DNA from 2 places in the Viridibacillus sp. FSL H8-0110 genome. Region 1 is predicted to be linked to the other one. Evidence: a T-box and tRNA genes for the amino acid it is inferred to sense, from the RefSeq annotation. Region 1 holds a T-box; the other holds one or more tRNA genes.
The links. A T-box is a leader RNA that pairs with one kind of tRNA and senses whether it is charged. The one in region 1 lies ahead of serS (serine--tRNA ligase), so its partner is inferred to be a tRNA-Ser.
Positions count from the first base shown of each region.

Region 2: it encodes a tRNA-Ser, which carries the amino acid that the T-box ahead of serS (serine--tRNA ligase) is inferred to sense. The anticodon was not compared.

Region 1 is NZ_JBBOPJ010000001.1:2,067,839-2,079,497, forward strand. Features, by position in the region: gene MHH98_RS10355 (efflux RND transporter permease subunit) at 1-922, shown strand, start outside; gene MHH98_RS10360 (hypothetical protein) at 1,137-1,379, shown strand; gene MHH98_RS10365 (hypothetical protein) at 1,391-1,561, shown strand; gene MHH98_RS10370 (hypothetical protein) at 1,885-2,259, shown strand; gene MHH98_RS22075 (M56 family metallopeptidase) at 2,348-2,623, shown strand; gene MHH98_RS10375 (hypothetical protein) at 2,658-2,906, shown strand; gene MHH98_RS10380 (hypothetical protein) at 3,324-3,584, shown strand; T-box leader at 3,596-3,811, shown strand; gene serS (serine--tRNA ligase) at 3,934-5,214, shown strand; gene MHH98_RS10390 (hypothetical protein) at 6,028-6,564, shown strand; gene MHH98_RS10395 (sensor histidine kinase) at 6,961-8,802, opposite strand; partial or broken gene MHH98_RS10400 (response regulator transcription factor) at 8,799-9,478, opposite strand; gene MHH98_RS10405 (HAAS signaling domain-containing protein) at 10,636-11,628, shown strand.
Region 2 is NZ_JBBOPJ010000001.1:32,094-43,752, forward strand. Features, by position in the region: gene MHH98_RS00125 (glycosyl hydrolase family 18 protein) at 1-737, shown strand, start outside; gene MHH98_RS00130 (deoxynucleoside kinase) at 915-1,553, shown strand; gene MHH98_RS00135 (deoxynucleoside kinase) at 1,550-2,221, shown strand; gene MHH98_RS00140 (LOG family protein) at 2,364-2,906, shown strand; tRNA gene MHH98_RS00145 (tRNA-Ser) at 3,028-3,120, opposite strand; RNA gene ffs (signal recognition particle sRNA large type) at 3,390-3,656, shown strand; gene dnaX (DNA polymerase III subunit gamma/tau) at 3,802-5,583, shown strand; gene MHH98_RS00160 (YbaB/EbfC family nucleoid-associated protein) at 5,613-5,933, shown strand; gene recR (recombination mediator RecR) at 5,945-6,541, shown strand; gene MHH98_RS00170 (YaaL family protein) at 6,559-6,774, shown strand; gene MHH98_RS00175 (pro-sigmaK processing inhibitor BofA family protein) at 6,834-7,112, shown strand; rRNA gene MHH98_RS00180 (16S ribosomal RNA) at 7,502-9,054, shown strand; rRNA gene MHH98_RS00185 (23S ribosomal RNA) at 9,239-11,659, shown strand, end outside.

The DNA of each region.
Region 1 (11,659 bases):
ACAATATGGCTTAACAGCTAACCAATTATCACCAATGTTAATGCAAGCGACAGGTGATACGATCGTCACAACGCTTGAAGATGGCGACAATACGTTAAATGTTATCGTTGCACAAGACGACAGCAAAACGTTTGAAACGATGAAAGCCTTCTTAAAACAAGATATTACGACGCAGCAGGGTACGGAGAAACTGTCTGATTTAGTATCAATCGACAAATCAACAACACCATCATCAATTAGCCGTCAGGATAATAAAGAATACGCAACAGTTACTGCCGGCATTAAGGGTGATGACGTCTCTGCGATTTCAACTCGTATTAAAAAAGAAGTCAACGATATCGACTTTACCAAAGGTGTAACCCTTGAACAAGGCGGTACATCTGCAGATATCCAAGAAACATTCACACAATTAGGCTTAGCGATTATTGCGGCCATTTTCCTTGTGTATTTCATTTTAGTTGTCACATTCCGAGAAGGTTTAGCACCGTTTGCGATTCTCTTCTCATTACCATTTACACTAATCGGTGCCGTTCTTGGCTTACTTATTGCTGGCGAATCATTCACTGTATCGTCTATGCTCGGTATTTTAATGCTCGTTGGGATCGTTGTCACGAATGCCATCGTGTTCGTCGACCGCGTTATTCATAACGAACTTGCCGGCGAAACGATGCGTGATTCGTTAATCGATGCCGCTGAAACGCGCTTACGTCCTATTTTAATGACGGCGATTGCAACCGTATTCGCGCTATTACCATTAGCTCTAAGCAGCAGCTCAGGTGGCTCAATTATCTCGCAAGGCTTAGGAATTACTGTTGTCGGTGGTTTAATTACATCAACAATTTTAACGTTATTTATCGTACCGGTTGTCTACGAAGGATTATCAAAATTGTTCAAGAAAGACCGCCACAAAACAATTGAATAACCGCTAATAAGGAATTTAACAATTCGCCTCCGGATAAACCAATTTTAAGCGCTGCATTGGGATGCTTATCAATACTATTAAGATGGTACTGTTGTAGAATGAACAGGCAATGCGACTACTTGTATTGATTAGTCTGCTCGGTTTTGAGCTGGTAGCCGCAGTACTATGGGTGGAAGCCACATCGGTATCCATCGTTTATTCGGCAGTGGCTTTATTGGGACTTACTTTCGGAGGTGCAGCCACCCTGTTGCAAACTGCACTTGCTTATGCAAGCGGTGAAGAAGGTGTTGATGTCGTAATGCCTATTAATACCACTGAATGGAATTTAGCAGTTGCTGGTGGTGCTTTGCTAGAGATTGTTGGTGTACAGTCATTTCCAGGAGTGCTGTTGATGTTGCTGCTTGTTGTTTTGATTATAGCGTGGAGTGTAAATAGACACGGATTTCCACGAAAGTAGTGAAAATCCATATGCAAGAAAATGAAGCAGAATGGAAATTAGAGTACGGAATGAAACAACATGCGATAGACGAAAAAGCAGAAGAGTTAGATGTAAAAGGATTGTATCGAATGAATCTGAACTCAACAAAAGGGCACCACTGTTTAGTAACATTAGTAGAAAATGATCAAAATATTTTTTAAAAATCTCATACTTAGTTAGAAAAATTAACTCCATTTTGAACAATCCTTTTTCAAAATGGAGTTTTTGCATTTGCTGTTAAATAAAGGTTGAAGGAAACTTTTTGATCAATCTTTTTTCTAAAGCTACAGGAGATATCAATTAATTTTTTACTAACGGGGATTTAGTAGAAGGTCGTTGAGCTATCAATACGAGGCTCTTTTTTCTTATTTACTAAAGGGGCAGTTTAGTTCAACAAGCGTAGGGTCTTCGAACTGTGCAAAATTAAAATTTCTACAAACTTCCATAATTTGGTTTATACTAATAAAAAGGAGTTGTTTTTTAATTGAATGTTAAAAATATAAGTACATCCATTTCTGAAGATATTATTATTACTAATTTGACAGGTTACATAACCCTTGCAGATGTAAACGCATGGTTTAATTCATTTGAAAAAACGTGCTATTCATTTATTAGACAAGGAAAAAAGTATAAGTTGTTAATTAATCGTAAAGGTTATACTCCAGAACATTTTTCTGTACAAAAATTGTGGAAAGACAAATTGTTCGCTAATAATATTTTAGAGAACACTATCGCAGTCGCTTTTTTATTAGAAGAAGGGGATATATTAACTCACCTTGAACAGTCTAATACAAAAGACAACGCAATGTTCTCAAGTAACTATGATCAAATAATTGATTGGCTTACTAAATATAATTAATGGATTTCACTCCTAAGTTGCTAAAAGGTAACTTTTTTTATTTCACAGTTTGTGTTAACTCAGGCTTAACTATTATCAGTTTATTACTTTGTATTTTCCATTAGTTTGGCTTATGTATTTTTTAGTAAACAGAGACATTGAATTCTCTTGCGACGAAAGGGTTATTAGACAATTTGGAGATAAGGCAAAGTCAGCATATGCACTATCTCTCATCAATATGGCAGATGAAACCTATACGGTTACGTCGCTTTGTAATCATTTTAGTAAAAACGGGATTGAAGAAAGGATAGTGTCCATTATGACCTTAAAGAAAAAGTCGGTTTTAGAAACAGCATTCGCATGTACATTAGTCATTAGAGGATGACCGTCTTGCGGCAACTGGCCAAGAGTCACCAACGTTGAAAGAAGGCAAAGAACGAAATCCAGTTAGTGTTACTGATACATCAAATAGCACGACGGAATCACGTGTAATCACAACAAATAAAGGCAAAGAACGAAATGCAGTTAGTGTTACTGATACACCAAATAGTACGACAGAACCACGTGTAATCACAACAAATAAAGGCAAAGAACGAAATGCAGTTAGAGTTACTGATGCATCAAATAGTGCGACGGAACCACGAGTAATCGCAACAAATGAAGAATAAATAAATTACTCCAAAGACTAGTCCTCAATGAGCAATCATCAGAGAACAGTTTCCTGATGATTGTAGGAGAAAAGGGTGTGCTTTAGTTCAATAAACGAGTTATAAAAACAAACGAACATTTAAAGTGAAAGATCGACTCCTTAAAGGAGTCGATCTTTTTTGTTAATTATAGGAGAGATTTCTTATTTGCAGTACAAAGCTAAATTCAAATAAGTACTTATACAAAATACGTAAAGTGTAGCTTTGAAAAAAAGATTGATTATTTATAATAAAGTTTGATTAAAAACATCTCACCTCTATAGATTTCTTAGAGGTGAGATGTTTTTTTATTGGATATTTATGTTAATATCACTATAAAGATTGTGAAGTGTTGTCCTTAAACTAAACAATAGAAAGTGACTAAAAGGGGTATTCTAGATGAATTATAACTATATTGAAAACATTCAATTGTTTTATTCTGACCTTTCCATTGAAGACTTCGGGCTCCTCATATTAAAGCAGTCGGTAAAAATGTTGAAATTCGCTGAATATGAGGGGAAAATTATCTTAGCGCGAAATGGTCATTTATTGGGTTGTGCATTTCATCCGGAATTAACCGGTGATTCAAGAATTCTAGAATATTTTGTATCTTATGGTATGACTTGCAAAATCTGTTTTCATATAGTACAGTATGGTTAAAATTTAAATAACTGAACACGATGATGGGAAGTAGTAGCAAGCACGTTTTTTTTAGAGAGTCAGCGGTTGGTGGAAGCTGATAGAAGCACTTGTGAATCCGTCCTGGAGTTGCACAGTCGAAGTAATGTAAGTAGGCTGTAGCCGGCTGAAATGCCGTTATGAAATAAGTGGATTAGGTATATGCCTAATCAATTAGGGTGGCAACGCGGGTAGCTCTCGTCCCTTTTTAGGGATGGGGGCTTTTTTGTGTTTATTTTGATTCTAAGCGGAGCTATTCGAGTTTAGCTTGCAACGCAATTACACCAAGACTTAACGGATGCAATGACATTAAACTACTGGAGGTATGACTATGTTAGATATTAAACGCGTACGCGATAATTTCGCGGAAATTAAAGAAATGCTATTAACACGTAATGAAGATTTAGGCAACTTAGATGACTTTGAGGATTTAGATGCAAAGCGTCGTGAGTTAATTGCTAAAACAGAAGAATTAAAAGCAGAACGAAATAAAGTATCTGAACAAATTTCAATTATGAAACGCAACAAGGAAAATGCAGATGAAGTTATTGCTCGTATGCGTCATGTAGGCGATGAAATTAAAGAGCTAGATGTTCAACTAAATGATGTTGAAGAGCGCTTTAAAGATATGATGATGCGCTTGCCAAACATTCCACACGAATCTGTACCAGTAGGGACAACAGAAGACGACAATGTAGAAGAATATACTTGGGGTGAAATTCCAACATTTGATTTTGAGATTAAAGCACACTGGGATCTTTCTACAGATTTGAAGATTGTTGACTTTGAACGAGGTACAAAAGTAACAGGTAGCCGTTTCTTATTCTACCGCGGGCTTGGAGCTCGTTTAGAACGTGCATTAATGACATTTATGATGGATTTACATGCAGAGGAGCATGGTTATGAGGAAATGCTACCACCTGTCATTGTTAATCGTGATAGCTTGACGGGTACTGGAAATCTTCCTAAATTTGAAGAAGATGTATTTAAATTAGAGGAAACAGATTATTTCATGATTCCAACGGCAGAGGTACCTGTAACAAACTTCTATCGTGATGAAATTTTACTGGCTGAGGATTTACCACAAGGTTTTGCTGCCTATAGTGCGTGCATCCGTTCAGAAGCGGGATCTGCAGGTCGTGATACACGTGGTTTAATCCGTCAACATCAGTTCAACAAAGTAGAACTAGTTCGCTTTGTAAAACCAGAGGAATCATACGAACAATTAGAGCTATTAACAAATCATGCGGAAAAAGTATTGCAATTACTAGGCTTACCATATCGTAAGCTAAAAATGTGTACAGCTGATTTAGGTTTTACTTCAGCGAAGAAATATGATTTAGAAGTTTGGATTCCTGCACAAAACATGTACCGTGAAATTTCTTCTTGCTCTAACTTTGAGGATTTCCAAGCACGACGAGCGAATATCCGCTTCCGTCGTGAGCCAAATGCAAAACCAGAATATGTTCATACATTAAACGGTTCAGGTCTTGCCATTGGTCGTACAGTTGCCGCTATCCTAGAAAACTATCAACAAGCTGATGGAAGCGTAGTAATTCCTGAAGTTTTAAGACCATACATGGGTGGTAAAGAAATAATTGCACCAAAATAAATAACGGGTAAAAGCTATTTTAGATATCCTTTAACAGGTAATTGTATTGCCTTTTTATCGATTTACAGGTGCTTTTAATAGTATCGGGTGGTGTAAACGTCGTGGAATTGAAAAAATGCTTTATTTCTTAAAGGAAATTTAGCGGGACTAAAAAAGATGTTACTATAATAAAGGATGGGGTGCATTAGAAAAAATTTAGAAATGACATTTTGCAGCTCTTTCGCAATTTCCACTATTCCGCAATCGGGCGCTTTAGTTGAACAAACAAGTTAGAAAAAACATTATATCTAAGGTCTTTTTTTATCTTTAAACGTATGAAAATAGATAAGAAACAAACATTTGAAGTAAAAGATCGAGAGCTGTTACGACAGCTCTTTTTTTATTCAACTAAAGGGGCAAGTTAGTAGAAGAAGTTACAGAATAATTATTATTGAAACATTACGTTGAATTTTTTGATGAAAAAGATATAGTAGGGACAAAAAAATTGATTTTAAAAACAAGAAAACCCGGCTGAAGGACGGTAGTCCAACAGTCGGGCATTTTTCTTTACTTATACGTCGAAAGTATATGTAATTTGGTATTTGAAAATATCATTGATTGGTGATCCATTACCTTAAATTGTGATTTCGCTAACATTAGCAAAAACGCCTGCAAACGAAGATCATTATGGTAAGTTAATCGCAGTCTTTTGGTTAAAATTACGCAAAAACAAAAAACTTTATTTCCAATTGATACCGTCTTGACTTCATCTTAACATTGTCCAACTATAATCGTTTTTGTAAGGCAAATAAAACAATGGAATGAGGAATTTAAATGGGTAAAAAGAATTTATTCACTGTACTTAGTATTTCAACAGCATTATTAGTAGGAACTGGAAGTGCCTATGCTACACAAATTCAGAAAGATGAGGCAGTAAAAGCGGAACAAATAGTTTACAAACAATCGAATGAAACAACAAAACAAGAAGTAAAAGTACAAGAAAGCAAAAAAATACCAACTGAATTTAGTTTTACTGATGAGGCTTTTTTTACAAGTGATGGTCAGCCTGATTACTATGCTGATAACTTTTTAAATAATCAGGACCTATTTTCTTTATTAAATATGAATGGGGCAGAATTAAAACAAGAATTAGCAACTGGAAAATCGGTTGTTGAAATTGCATCATCTAAAAATGTTTCCACACAACAAGTGTTTGAGGTCATTGCGAAAGCACAGATTATCCTGCAGATTCAAGGTGAAGAAAATGGAGAAATTCCTAAAAACTCTCATACAATGGAACAACGATTAAAAGAGATTGAACCGAAAGTATTACAAATGATTGAGCACAAAACTGAAACACCTTGGAGGTAATGTTCTGTTTCACCGCTTTACTGATTAGAAAATTCAAATATTAAAATTTTTTGTAAAACAAAAAAGACTCCTCTTATTGACTGGGAACTGACCCCATAGTTTGAGACAAATAAAAACACCTTAAGTTGAAAAACAGGTATGTATTACCTAAGACAACTTGGAGGTGTTTTTCTATGGGTACAAGAGTAAGTTATCCAGCAAATATAAATTAAGAGCAGGAGTACCTGTAAAACCAAATAAAACACAAATCAAACCATAGTTGAGATTTGTTCCCTGTCTCATTAACTTGGTCAGTTCGCTAAGAGGACGCCTTTTTCTTTCATACCACACTTAATAACAGTCATCTACTTCAAATGAAAGATATGATGGTAACCTGATGTTTAAATACAGTACATTTCAACGATTCATATTTAAGTAAAAGTAAAATAGTACCCCATCCGAAGTATTCATGACACCATACTGCAAACCATGTAGATCTAATATATTTTTCGAAATGGCTAGACCTAATCCTGTACTACCTTCAGATCGTCGTCTAGACATATCACCACGATAGAATCGTTCCCAAACCTTTTCTAATTGGTCACCTGGAATATGTGATCCTTTATTTTCCACGCATACTTTTACCTGCTCATTCTCAACGATGGTCGAAATATAGATATGCTCATTCAAAGGTGTATAACGGATTGCATTTGTAATATAGTTCGTAATGACTTGTTCGATAAGATGTTGATTTGCTAAAACTTTTATTGAAGTTAATTCTTTATGAATGGTTAATTGCGTTTTCTCTATTTCTAAATGTAACTGATGACAAATATGCTCAATTACTTTGTCTAAATAAAAAGATTCCATTTTCATTTTGTACGTTCCAGACTCGTATTTTGCTAGTTCAAGCATATCGATTATTAAACGATCCATCTTGTCTACTTCTTTTTCCATCGCTTCAAAGTAGTAATCCTTCTTATGACTAGCAACACCGTCTTTCAGGATCGAAATACAACCTTTCATAATACTTAGTGGGGTCTTCAATTCATGTGAGACACCTGAGATAAATTCTTTTCTAGTATTCTCTAATTGTTTTTCTTTTTCAATGTCTTGTTGTAGCTGAGTAATGTGCGAATGTAGTGTATCCGATAGTAAATTTATGTTCTGAGATATATCGCCTATTTCGTCTTTAGAGAAATATTCAATTCGTTCTGAAAAATCTAAGCCTGCAATTTTTCTAGTTGAATTGTTGATTTTTAATAATGGTCTTGCAATTTTAATTGAATAGTAGAAAGAAGCCAAAATAGTTAGTAGTAACACAAAAGCTATCATATAGATAAAATAATCGTTGACCATTTGTGCAGCTTCATCTACTGGTTGTAAGGAAGCCATAGCAAAAATATAACTAATGTTTCCATTTTTATCTTTAACCGGGTCAATGAACAGTTTATATTTTATTCCATTTGTATCATAATTATCTGTTGTGAATGTTGTGAATTGATTTTGTTCATTAAACAATAAGCCTGTTTGGAAATCACTAATACGCTCCATAAAAAAGCTATTACTATAAATGATACTGGAAACATCATTTTGTTCAGGAAATCGGACATTCTGTACGATTCCTTTAAATTGATTAATTCGAAAATTAGGATGATATTGATTTTGATATTTAATTGATATTGTTATTTTCTCATGTAGATTATATTCTTTAAGTTCTTTACTATTCATTTGGAGTTCATTATCAATTCTTGTCCAAATAAATTGATTTAACCAATCAGAATCATTCTGTACAGAATATAGATAAAACGGGAGTATTATATTATTTTTTTCAATCGTATAAAGATCCACTTCCTCACCCATTGTAATGGTAGGCGTATCTTTAAAAACATCTTCTCCTTTTAATAAATGATACAGTGGAATCGTTACGAATTGATTTGAATTTTTCTCGTCATTTATCTTTATTTTTACATAGTAATCATTTGATGATATGATATTTCCTTTTTTATCCAATGTGGTTATCCATGTATTGTTAGTACGATAAAAATCTTGTTCTAATTGCTGGATGGATTGCACATTTCCATTACTTTTTAAGTATTGTTTCTCAAATGATTTGATACTTGATTTCAAGTCATTTACTTTCTGATTTTCATAGTATTGCTTAAAGAATATGGTCTGACCAATATAAATTGTCCCTGTAATGAACAAACATAGCGTTGTTGTTAATAAAAATAATTTTAAAACAATACCGTATTTCATAAACTCTCCTCAAACTTATACCCTGTTCGAATAATCGTTGAAATCAGTTTTGATTTGGTTCCTAATTTCGCTCGCAAATTACGAATATGTGTATTGATCGTTCGATCATCACCAAAGTAGTCATGTCCCCAAACCTATACAAGAGTTGTTCTCTTGTAATCACGATTCCTTGATTTTGCATTAAATACGTTAAGATTTCAAATTCGGTATGTGTTAAATTAACATTTACACCTTCTACCTTTACTAACCTTGAAGAAAAATCTACTGAAATCCCATTTTTAGTTAAAGTATCAAATGATCCTTCATTCAATCGATATCGACTTTCAAGTAAACGTTTAACTCTTGCTAATAAAATTGGTGGACTATATGGCTTTGCAACATAATCATCAGCACCTAGCTCAAACCCAAGTAATGTATCATCCTCATCAATACGTGCGGTTAACATGATGATTGGAACATTTGATACCTTACGGATTCTTCTACAAACAGTCCATCCGTCTACTTTTGGCAACATGATATCAAGAATAATTAGATGAAAAGCATAGTTTTGAAATGATTCTATTGCTTGTTCACCATCAATGGCTTCAACTACCTTATACCCCTCGTTTAATAAATAATCTTTCACTATCTCACGTAAAATAGTTTCATCTTCCACTATTAAAATTTTGTACTGCATTTTCAAACCCCCACACTCTCTTTTGATACGATACTCTTTATTCTTATTATCCAATAACTCTTCGATTACTACATCCTTAAATGAATAAATCGTTCCCATTACGAGAGAGAGTAAATATAAAAGGAAAAAAACCATTAAACATGGTAATAAGAAAAATGTTGCAACTCTACAATTGTTATTTAATTCTTTACCAATGGTTATGTACTAACTTCTTTCAATATTTGAATTTCAATAAATTTAAAATCTGTTTCAATAAAGTATAGCCTTACGAAATAAAGATGAGGTAAAGATACCATTAGAGATATTAGAGAATGAACTCCAAAAGCTCAAAAATTTAGCAGTGAATGTGAATATAAATGGAAAATGAGAATTCGAATCCCCCATAAGTGAAAAAACCTTTTATTTTTCACAAGTGAAAATAAAAAAGAGAGGAACGCAATAGGTTGTGTTCGTTTATTTGTAAAGTGAATTAAAGTAGTTGCATCTGACGTAACGGTAGATATTATACTTAAGAAAAGGGAAATGAAAATATGTATTCAATTGGTCAATTTGCGTACAAATTCGCATGTTTCTTATCAATAGTAGGTAACTTTAGAAAGTAGTGAAGCAACGCTATTGACAAAACTGCTTTTTCGTGAGATAATATTTTTTATGCTGATTAGCTAGTTTATAAATATTGGCATTCTACTAAATGTTTTTGTAGATACTTATTCACACTGGAGTGACTTTGGGGTCACAAGGACGCAAAAGAAGGTAGGGTTTGCGTTGCTTAGGTTAGAAAGCTAACCAGTGGAATTTTACCGCGGTACAGAAAGCTATAGGCTTTTGAGTAAATATTCCCCGGATGATCGGGTTGAAATTTGAGTTTTATTAAAATTAGCTAATTATAAATTAAGGGGTACTCTCATGCTGAGGGTGCCCCTTGTCCAATTCTAGAACTGTTTTTACATATAAAACAAATGATTAATGCAAATTGATATGATTAAGAAATGACTATCTCTTCAAGTAGATAGTCGTTTTTTTATTTGACTGTATATAAAAATGAGTGTGGTGCATATAATACATTTGGCTAATATATTATGTATATGTAATTAAGTGGTAAAATAATGGGGGATACAAAATGCATCAACATAAGGTAGACAAAGGGGATGGTACCAATGGAATTAATTGATAAATATATCCATGAAGTAACTCGAAGATTGTCTCAAAAAGATCGAGCAGCTATTGCTCTTGAATTGAAGGCGACTATTGAAGATATGTTGCCTTCTGATTATACGGAAAAAGACATCAAAGAGGCGCTTGTAAAATTAGGTGATCCAGCAGTTCTTGCAAAAACCTATCAGGATAAACCCATGTATTTAATTGGTCCTATATATTTTCAATCCTATATATCTCTTTTAAAAACGATAGTTCCGATTGCAATGACTATTGCTCTTATTGCATTTGTCATAGATTTTGCTTTTAGTTATGAGGGGGATGAAGCCTTATTAATGGTAGTCCTCAAACTTGTTGGTAATGGTATTGGTATGATGCTAGAAGTTGCGATTCAAGTATTCTTTTGGTTAACCTTAATCTTTGCGTTTCTCGAAAGATTTGCCAAAGAGCCGAAAGAGGAAATTTTGACTGGTCTTCAAAAATGGACACTTGATGATTTAAACAAAGTGCAGCTAACTACTAAGCATAAATCTATTTCAAAGTATGCGTTTTTTGGTAGTTTAGTATGGACCGCTATTTGGGTTTCAATTTACTTTAATGCGGATCGTTTAATTGGAGTGTACGTGAATAGAGAAGAAGATCTCATTTTTAAATATCCAACATTTAATCAACAAATTTTAAATGATTTTTGGATTCTAATTGTGATTATTGCTGTCTTGGGTATTGCATTATCTCTCTATAAACGAATCCAAGGACAATGGAGTAAAAAAGTCGTTATTTTCCAAACGTTTTATGAGCTCATTGCTACTGCTGTCTTGATCATAATCATTACGCGACCGAATATTATAGAACCAGAGTTCACAAAGTACTTATTGAATTTTATTGATATGCAGGAGGACAGATTTGTATTACTGATTGTATTAGCTACCATAGTGATTTCTATTATCACTGCTGCTTTTTCTATAAAAGATGCTGTAAGCAGAACGAAGATGTAACAATCCTACCAAATATCATACAGGAAACGAC
Region 2 (11,659 bases), 2.0 Mb from region 1:
CACATACTATTTTAAACGATACTACATTACAAGACTTAATCATTGGAGCAGCTTTAAAAGAGGCCTCTAATAAAGGGGCAAAAGATATTCATTTAGATTTTGAGTATTTGTTAGCTGAGGATAAGGGACGTTACGTTGATTTTTTGAACAGGTTCAGACAAAGAGCTCATGCTCAAGGATTAACGATTTCGGCAGCAGTCCCTCCCAAAACAAGTGCAAATCAGCCAGGAAAGTGGTATCAAGGGCACGACTATAAAGGGATAGGTGAAGCGGTTGATTTTGTTGTCATTATGACATATGAATGGGGATATAGCGGAGGTCCGCCAATGGCGGTATCACCAATTGGTCCAGTACGCCAGGTGTTAGAATATACTATAACCGAAATACCTGCTGATAAAGTAATGATGGGACAAAATTTATATGGATATGATTGGACATTACCATATAAAACAGGAAATCCGCCCGCAAGAGGATTGAGCCCTCAACAGGCTGTTGCTCTGGCAAGAAACCAAAATGCGGCGATTTCGTATGATCCAATAGCTGAAGCGCCATTCTTCCATTATTGGAGTGATGGGGTAGAGCATGTGGTGTGGTTTGAAGATGCACGTTCTATTGAAGCGAAGTTCAATTTGCTGAAGGAATTAAAGTTAAGGGGTATAAGTTATTGGCATATGGGTTTTGCCTTCCCTCAAAACTGGGCACTTTTACAAGAAATGTTCCACGTGAAAAAACGGTAATATTTAAACCTTCAGTTGATACTGGGGGTTTTTTTGCACACATTGATGATATTAAAATTTAGGGTATAAGTTACTTTTTATAAAATCACCTGTACTTAACGAGTCACTTCTGCTTTTCTTATTACTATGATAAAATGATAAGCACTGACTAAAAAAGACGATGAAGGGGGACTTCTGATGCCTGTACCGTTTATCACGGTTGAGGGGCCAATTGGCGTCGGAAAAACGTCACTTTCTAAAATAGTTGCTGAGACTTTTCAGTTTCACTTATTGAAAGAAATCGTGGACGAAAATCCGTTTTTAAATAAATTTTATGAAGACATTGATGAGTGGAGTTTCCAAACAGAGATGTTTTTCTTATGTAATCGCTATAAACAATTAACAGATATAAAGAATCATATACTATCGCATGAGAAAGCTGTAGTTGCAGATTATCACATTTTTAAAAATTTAATCTTTGCTAAAAGAACATTAAAAGAGTCTGAATTTCACAAGTATGAAGAAATATATCGGATATTAACTGCAGACATGCCATGTCCAAATGTAGTGGTTTATCTGCATGCAAGCGTCGATACTTTGATGAAACGAATTGCCATGAGAGGTCGCGAATTTGAAAAAATGATTTCAAGAGACTATATGGAGCAGCTCGTGACGGATTATCATGTATTTATTGAACGATTTGAAAAACAAAATCCAGATATTCCGGTATTACGAATAAATGGCGATGAAATTGATTTTGTGAAAAATCCATCAGATTTACAAAAAATCTTAAGAACTGTTGAAGAAACATTAGAAAAAGGGAGTTTCGAGTCATGAATTTAAGAGAAAAATACGGCATTCCTGCTAATGCAGTTATTACAATCGCGGGAACAGTAGGTGTCGGCAAATCGACAATGACAAAGGCGTTAGCAAATGCATTAAATTTCCGTACGTCATTTGAAAAGGTCGATTCGAATCCATACTTGGACAAGTTCTACGATGATTTCGAAAAATGGAGCTTCCATTTACAAATATATTTCTTAGCAGAACGTTTCAAAGAGCAAAAACGTATTTTTGAATATGGTGGTGGCTTTATTCAAGATCGTTCAATCTATGAGGACACAGGAATTTTTGCTAAAATGCATGAAGAAAAAGGCACGATGAGTAAAATTGATTATGAAACATATAAAAACTTATTCGATGCAATGGTTATGACACCTTATTTTCCACATCCAGATTTGCTAATTTACTTGGAAGGGCCAATTGAAGATATTTTATCGCGTATAGAAGAACGGGGTCGTCCGATGGAACAACAAACACCAAAGGATTATTGGTATGAAATGCACGGACGTTATGAAAACTGGATCGACAGTTTTAATGCATGTCCGGTATTACGTTTAGATATCAACGACTACGATTTGATGAAAAATCCAGATACAGTAGAAGTAATTGTGGAACGTATTAGTCACTTTATGGAGCAGACATCACATTTACGTCGTAAATAATCGGTTAAAAAAGACTGTCATTTCAATGACAGTCTTTTTTATAGCAATAAATAATATGTTTAAAATTACTATAAGAAATGGAGGAATATAATCATATATAGGTGCATTATTTTATATTTTTAAATAAGAGGGGGTGCACTTTATGAGGGTAGCAATTTACTGTGGATCTAAGATGGGGAGGAATTCTATATATGCTGAGAAAGCTATAGAGCTCGGTAAGTTTTTGGCTATACATGGTGTTGGGGTTGTTTATGGAGGATCAATTGTAGGTCTAATGGGTAAAGTGGCAGATGAGGTATTAGCTCATGGAGGAGAAGTAATTGGTGTTATGCCTACTTTTATGCAATGGAAAGAGGTTACACATCAGGGGTTATCAGAATTGGTTTTTGTAGATACTATGTATGAGCGTAAGGCTAAAATGGGGGAGTTAGCAGATGCCTTTATCGCATTGCCAGGTGGCGCGGGGACAATGGATGAGTTTTTTGATGTACTAACACTTTCTCAAGTAGGCCAGCATTCGAAAGCTGTATGCTTATATAACATCAATTCTTATTATGATTTTCTTCAAGCACATTTACAACATACTGTGGATGAAGGCTTCATGTTAAAAAGTCAGCAGAGGAAAATCGGTGTTGTAGGTTCGCCTGAAGAGCTCTTACTATTTATTAATCAATTTGATAAATAAAAAAAGAAACAAACATAAATGTTTGTTTCTAAAATTTCTGACTATATGTATTAGAGAAAAAATTCGTCACTTTAGCAACGAATACAATCTCAATATTATGCGCGTGTTTTTAAAAATAAAATGGAGGAGGAAGAGGGATTCGAACCCCCGCGCGGTATGACCCGCCTGTCGGTTTTCAAGACCGATCCCTTCAGCCAGACTTGGGTATTCCTCCGAAGAAAGTATGTTGTTGTCTTTCTGACAAGTAATACTTTATCATGTATTAAATATCTCGTCAACACTTTTTAATAAAAAAATTAAATTAATATTTAAAAGGTCTATTTTACAGAGTTTTTTAAAGTGAAAAGTATTTTAATTAGAAGGTGAAAAATCGCTTGAAATAAGATATTAATCGATCTTAGGACTATTCTTTTGTTAATTGTAATATTTCGTTTCATGCTTTTATATTGATTTTTTTCATTATTCTTCGTATACTAATAGATGCCGTGCTAGGTGGGAAGGTAGCGGTGTCCTATAACTCGCAATCCGCTCTAGCGAGACTGAAGTCCTTTTCTAAGGCTGTCCGTATGTTTGGTCTGCCTTTTGCACGTAGTGTTGACGATTGGGTCCTACGCAATGCGTACCCGCGAACCATGTCAGGTCCGGAAGGAAGCAGCATTAAGCGGCTTATCGCATGTGCCGTAGGGTTGCCTAATCAGAGCTAACGACAAAAGTAACGCTTATGTACGGCTGTCGAAGGAAGGTGCACGGCATTTATCGTGCAAATTTCAAACTCATTCGTCGTTTTCGGCGAATGAGTTTTTTATTTTATCTAAAGGTATCGAGCGGCTTTAATAAGCGCTCTTATGGTATAATAAATACATTCAAATAATCGGCAAAAAAGGAGAGGGAAACGTTGACGTATCAAGCTTTTTATCGTGTGTATCGCCCGCAATCATTCAGAGAAATGTCAGGACAGTCGCATGTTAAACGGACCCTCCAAAATGCTCTCCTTGCCAATAAAACTACGCATGCTTATTTATTCTCTGGACCTCGTGGTACAGGGAAAACAAGTACAGCGAAAATATTTGCAAAAGCATTAAATTGTGAGCATGCACCAACTGAAGAACCGTGTAATACATGTGCAACGTGCATTAGTATCACAAATGGGTCACATCCTGATGTCATTGAATTTGATGCTGCATCTAACTCTCGCGTGGAGGAAATGCGTGAGATTATTGAAAAAGTACGTTTTGCACCTGCAAGTGCCCGATTTAAGGTGTATATCATCGATGAAGTCCATATGTTATCTACAAGTGCATTTAATGCTCTACTTAAAACTTTAGAAGAACCGCCTGCGCATGTTGTATTTATATTGGCAACGACGGAGCCGCATAAGCTGCCAGCGACTATTATTTCACGTTGTCAAAGATTCGATTTTAAACGACTTTCTTCTATTGATTTATTGGAACGTATGAAAATCGTTTTAGAAGATATAGAACTACAATATGATGAGCAAGCGTTGAAGGTCATCGCTCAATCTGCTGCCGGAGGTATGCGAGACGCATTGAGTATGTTGGATCAAGTTGTATCTTTCAGTGGGGACAAGTTAACGCTAGAGGATGCTCTATTCGTGACAGGGTCTATAAGTCAGGAAGTCTTCTATGATTTAGCAAAAGCATTAGGAGATAAAGATATTGCACAAGTATTAGCGCTTTTAGAAAAATTAATAAGTGAAGGAAAAGATGCGGTGCGTCTATCAGAAGATCTCATCACATTTTTCCGTGACCTATTACTAATTCAAACAGCCCCTGATTTAGAGGATCTACTTGAGCTTGCCTCGTCAGATGAAAAGTTCAAAACTTTAGCCAACCAATTTACAACGGATACGTTATATGGATATGTTGATATCCTTTCGAAGACGCAACAAGAAATGCGTTTTTCACACCATTCCAAAATTTACTTAGAGACTGCTTTACTGAAAATGGCGCAATTCGCTCCAGGTCAACCCATCACTCAAGCCACTATTCAAGAAAATAGTCCAATGATGACGCAATCTACCGGCGAATCACCTAACGTTGCAGACCTTGAATCGAAAATTGCCTCTTTAGAACAAATTGTTCTGCAACTTCAACAAGGTGGCCAACAGCAACGTGATGCAGCACCTGCTCAACAACGACAACGACCAAAAGTGGATAGTGGTATGAAAATTAATGTTGGTCGTATCCAAGAGGTACTTAAAGTAGCAACGAAAAAAGATTTGCAAATGATAAAATCAGCGTGGTCTGATGTGCTAAACCAACTTCAAAAATCGCAATCAGCACTTTTGGAAGACGCTGAACCTGTGGCAGCATCTTCTAATGCGTTTGTGTTAAAATTAAAGCAGGGAGTTTATTGCACGATAGGTACTAATAATGGTACATTTTCAGCGATGTCTACAATCTTACAACCATTAACAGGTGTGGCCTATGAAATTGTAGTAGTGCCCGAGGATAATTGGCTGAAAATACGTGCAGACTTCATTCGTCAGCATGGTCTGGACAAACAGGTGCATTCATTAGAAGAAACACCTGCAGATAATGTAAACGAAATGACAGAACCTCTTTTTGTAGAGGAGCGAATTCCTTCAGAGGATCCGCTTGTCGCAAAAGCAGAGGAGCTTTTTGGTAAAGGTTTTGTAGAAATACTAGAAGAGTGAATTTTAATTATTTTGAGGAGGAAACTAATATGCGTGGTATGGGAAATATGAATAACATGATGAAACAAATGCAAAAAATGCAAAAGAAAATGATGGAAGCTCAAGAAGAACTAGCTGTTCAGGTATTTGAAGGTGTAGCTGGTGGTGGTATGGTGAAAGTAGTTATATCTGGTGAGAAGAAAGTGACTGACGTAATTCTTGATGAATCAGTAGTAGATCCAGAAGATATCGAAATGTTACAAGATCTAATTATCATCGCTACAAACGAAGCGATTAAAAAAGTAGACGAAACTACAAATGCTACAATGGGACAATTCACGAAAGGTATGAACCTTCCCGGCATGTTCTAGGAGGAATTGATATGCATTATCCTGAACCGATATCAAAATTAATTGATAGTTTTATGAAATTGCCAGGTATCGGGCCGAAAACCGCGGCTCGACTGGCGTTTTTTGTGTTAACAATGAAGGAAGATACTGTCCTATCATTTGCAAAAGCATTAGTTGATGCTAAACGTAACTTAACTTATTGTTCAGTTTGTGGTCATATTACTGATGTGGATCCATGTCATATTTGTCAGGATAAACAGCGTGATGCTTCAACGATCTGTGTTGTTCAAGATCCTAAAGATGTGATAGCCATGGAAAAAATGCGTGACTATCACGGCTTATATCACGTGCTTCATGGTGCAATCTCGCCAATGGACGGTATTGGCCCGGAAGATATTAATGTACCTACATTGTTGAAAAGATTACAAGATGATCAAGTACAGGAATTAATTTTAGCTACAAACCCTACTATAGAAGGTGAAGCTACTGCAATGTACATTTCGCGCCTAGTAAAACCATCGGGTATACGTACAACTCGTATAGCTCACGGTTTACCTGTAGGTGGCGATTTGGAATATGCTGATGAAGTAACTTTATCAAAAGCGTTAGAAGGAAGACGTGAACTGTAAAGTAAGGGGCGAACATGATGTTTTTTCGTAAACAAAAGCTACGTCAAGAATTTGATGAGAAGTTAGTGGTTCTAATGAGAGAAACCAAAGAAGACTGGCAGCAGACGCAAGAGATTGAAGGTTTACTAGATGATTATGATCTAGATACAATCGCGCAGCGTAAAATTGCTGAAAGTAAACACTTCTATCTATTTAAAGAAGCGCGTATTCGAAAAATCTTATTAAGAAAATGAATTAAAAACAGCATCCCAATCATATATTTCACTACTATCATAAAAGGAGTGGGATATATATGATGTGGAAACCGATTGTTGGTTTCGTAGGGGTGTTGTTTTTTTTCTTCCTATTAATGAGAACAAGAAAGCATTGGGGTAAAGCAATTGAGTGGCTATCGATTTTTTGGTTTCGTATAGCATTTTCTTTTGTACTACTGTTCGCACTACACTATTTATTAGGTTTTGCAGGATTGTTTGTTCCTATTAACTTTTTCTCTAGCTTGTTGGTTGCACTATTAGGTATACCAGGAGTAGCCTCTGTATTAGCAATTTCAATCTACTATAACTTTTTTTGAAAAACACTTGCGCACGCTTATAAAGCGTGTTATATTAGTTAAGTTGCTAATTTAAGTAACAGATCAACTAAAAAAACAATCTTAAAAAGTTGTTGACAACGAGAAGTGAAGTTGATATAATATAAAGGTTGCTACTAAAACTAAGCAACTTGTCAGGACGATAACTAAAAAAGAAATTTTTTAAAAGTTATTGACAACGAAATGTTATCCTGATATAATATTAAAAGTCGACTAGACATCGACCGAATACAATGAACCTTGAAAACTGAACATGCAAGACGTTAATCAATAAATGTTTTTGAACATCAACTCTGTTGGTGGATCAAAACAAAAAATAGATATCATCTTCGGATGATACGCTAGCAAAGCTAATGAGCTTTCAAACTACTTTTATGGAGAGTTTGATCCTGGCTCAGGACGAACGCTGGCGGCGTGCCTAATACATGCAAGTCGAGCGAATGATGAAGAAGCTTGCTTCTTCTGATTTAGCGGCGGACGGGTGAGTAACACGTGGGCAACCTACCTAGTAGATTGGGATAACTCCGGGAAACCGGGGCTAATACCGAATAATCCATTTTGTCACATGGCAAAATGCTGAAAGGCGGTTTCGGCTGTCACTACTAGATGGGCCCGCGGTGCATTAGCTAGTTGGTGGGGTAACGGCCTACCAAGGCAACGATGCATAGCCGACCTGAGAGGGTGATCGGCCACATTGGGACTGAGACACGGCCCAAACTCCTACGGGAGGCAGCAGTAGGGAATCTTCCACAATGGACGAAAGTCTGATGGAGCAACGCCGCGTGAGTGATGAAGGTTTTCGGATCGTAAAACTCTGTTGTAAGGGAAGAACAAGTACGTTAGTAACTGAACGTACCTTGACGGTACCTTATTAGAAAGCCACGGCTAACTACGTGCCAGCAGCCGCGGTAATACGTAGGTGGCAAGCGTTGTCCGGATTTATTGGGCGTAAAGCGCGCGCAGGTGGTTTCTTAAGTCTGATGTGAAAGCCCACGGCTCAACCGTGGAGGGTCATTGGAAACTGGGAGACTTGAGTGCAGAAGAGGAAAGTGGAATTCCAAGTGTAGCGGTGAAATGCGTAGAGATTTGGAGGAACACCAGTGGCGAAGGCGACTTTCTGGTCTGTAACTGACACTGAGGCGCGAAAGCGTGGGGAGCAAACAGGATTAGATACCCTGGTAGTCCACGCCGTAAACGATGAGTGCTAAGTGTTAGGGGGTTTCCGCCCCTTAGTGCTGCAGCTAACGCATTAAGCACTCCGCCTGGGGAGTACGGCCGCAAGGTTGAAACTCAAAGGAATTGACGGGGGCCCGCACAAGCGGTGGAGCATGTGGTTTAATTCGAAGCAACGCGAAGAACCTTACCAGGTCTTGACATCCCAATGACCGCTCTAGAGATAGAGTTTTCCCTTCGGGGACATTGGTGACAGGTGGTGCATGGTTGTCGTCAGCTCGTGTCGTGAGATGTTGGGTTAAGTCCCGCAACGAGCGCAACCCTTGATCTTAGTTGCCATCATTTAGTTGGGCACTCTAAGGTGACTGCCGGTGACAAACCGGAGGAAGGTGGGGATGACGTCAAATCATCATGCCCCTTATGACCTGGGCTACACACGTGCTACAATGGACGATACAAAGAGTCGCTAACTCGCGAGGGTATGCTAATCTCATAAAATCGTTCTCAGTTCGGATTGTAGGCTGCAACTCGCCTACATGAAGCCGGAATCGCTAGTAATCGTGGATCAGCATGCCACGGTGAATACGTTCCCGGGCCTTGTACACACCGCCCGTCACACCACGAGAGTTTGTAACACCCGAAGTCGGTGAGGTAACCTTTATGGAGCCAGCCGCCGAAGGTGGGATAGATGATTGGGGTGAAGTCGTAACAAGGTAGCCGTATCGGAAGGTGCGGCTGGATCACCTCCTTTCTAAGGATAATTACGGAAACAGATCTTGGATCTGTCGATTAACGTCTTGCGTTCAGTTTTGAAGGCTCATTGTAAAATGATCTTCAAAACCTTGTTCTTTGAAAACTGGATAAAACGACATTGAAGCAAATTAAGTAACACATTTTTTATTATTAAGTTTTTTAGGCTTAATAACTAACTTTTAGGTTAAGTTATTAAGGGCGCATGGCGGATGCCTTGGCACTAGGAGCCGAAGAAGGACGGCACTAACACCGATATGCTTCGGGGAGCTGTAAGTGAGCTTTGATCCGGAGATTTCCGAATGGGGGAACCCACTGTTCGTAATGGAGCAGTATCTTGACGTGAATACATAGCGTCTTGATGGCAGACCCAGGGAACTGAAACATCTAAGTACCTGGAGGAAGAGAAAGAAAAATCGATTCCCTGAGTAGCGGCGAGCGAAACGGGAATAGCCCAAACCAAGAGGCTTGCCTCTTGGGGTTGTAGGACACTCTATATGGAGTTACAAAGGAATGAGTTAAACGAAGCGGTCTGGAAAGGCCCGCCAGAGCAGGTAACAGCCCTGTAGTTGAAAGTTCATTCTCTCTTGAGTGTATCCTGAGTACGGCGGAACACGTGAAATTCCGTCGGAATCTGGGAGGACCATCTCCCAAGGCTAAATACTACCTAGTGACCGATAGTGAACCAGTACCGTGAGGGAAAGGTGAAAAGCACCCCGGAAGGGGAGTGAAATAGATCCTGAAACCATGTGCCTACAAGTAGTTAGAGCCCGTTAATGGGTGATAGCGTGCCTTTTGTAGAATGAACCGGCGAGTTACGATTACATGCGAGGTTAAGTTTTAGAAGACGGAGCCGCAGCGAAAGCGAGTCTGAATAGGGCGAATGAGTATGTGGTTGTAGACCCGAAACCAGGTGATCTACCCATGTCCAGGGTGAAGGTAAGGTAACACTTACTGGAGGCCCGAACCCACGTACGTTGAAAAGTGCGGGGATGAGGTGTGGGTAGCGGAGAAATTCCAATCGAACCTGGAGATAGCTGGTTCTCTCCGAAATAGCTTTAGGGCTAGCCTCGTGATAAAGAATCCTGGAGGTAGAGCACTGTTTGAACTAGGGGTCCATCCCGGATTACCGAATTCAGACAAACTCCGAATGCCAGTGATTTATGCACGGGAGTCAGACTGCGAGTGATAAGATCCGTAGTCAAGAGGGAAACAGCCCAGACCACCAGCTAAGGTCCCAAAGTAATTGTTAAGTGGAAAAGGATGTGACGTTGCTTAGACAACCAGGATGTTGGCTCAGAAGCAGCCATCATTTAAAGAGTGCGTAATAGCTCACTGGTCGAGTGACGCTGCGCCGAAAATGTATCGGGGCTAAACAATTCACCGAAGCTGTGGATGGACATCTTAGATGTCCGTGGTAGGAGAGCGTTCTAAGTGCTGTGAAGTCAGACCGGAAGGACTGGTGGAGCGCTTAGAAGTGAGAATGCCGGTATGAGTAGCGAAAGACGGGTGAGAATCCCGTCCACCGAATGACTAAGGTTTCCTGAGGAAGGCTCGTCCGCTCAGGGTTAGTCGGGACCTAAGCCGAGGCCGATAGGCGTAGGCGATGGACAACAGGTTGATATTCCTGTACCACCTATTTACCATTTGAGCAATGGGGGGACGCAGTAGGATAGGGTAAGCATGCTGTTGGTTATGCATGTTCAAGCAGTGAGGCGTGAAATGAGGCAAATCCCATTTCTATAACGTTGAGCTGTGATGACGAGGACGTATGTCCGGAGTTCCTGATTTCACACTGCCAAGAAAAGCCTCTAGCGAGGTAAAAGGTGCCCGTACCGCAAACCGACACAGGTAGTCGAGGAGAGAATCCTAAGGTGTGCGAGAGAACTCTCGTTAAGGAACTCGGCAAAATGACCCCGTAACTTCGGGAGAAGGGGTGCTCTAGTAGGGTGAAAGCCCGAGAGAGCCGCAGTGAATAGGCCCAGGCGACTGTTTAGCAAAAACACAGGTCTCTGCAAAACCGTAAGGTGACGTATAGGGGCTGACGCCTGCCCGGTGCTGGAAGGTTAAGAGGAGTGCTTAGCGCAAGCGAAGGTGCGAATTGAAGCCCCAGTAAACGGCGGCCGTAACTATAACGGTCCTAAGGTAGCGAAATTCCTTGTCGGGTAAGTTCCGACCCGCACGAAAGGCGTAACGATCTGGGCACTGTCTCAACGAGAGACTCGGTGAAATTATAGTACCTGTGAAGATGCAGGTTACCCGCGACAGGACGGAAAGACCCCGTGGAGCTTTACTGTAGCCTGATATTGAATTTTGATACATCTTGTACAGGATAGGTAGGAGCCAGAGATTCCGGAGCGCCAGCTTCGGAGGAGGCGTTGGTGGGATACTACCCTAGATGTATTGAACTTCTAACCCATGCCCCTTAGCGGGGTAGGAGACAGTGTCAGGCGGGCAGTTTGACTGGGGCGGTCGCCTCCTAAAGAGTAACGGAGGCGCCCAAAGGTTCCCTCAGAATGGTTGGAAATCATTCGTAGAGTGTAAAGGCATAAGGGAGCTTGACTGCGAGACCTACAAGTCGAGCAGGGTCGAAAGACGGGCTTAGT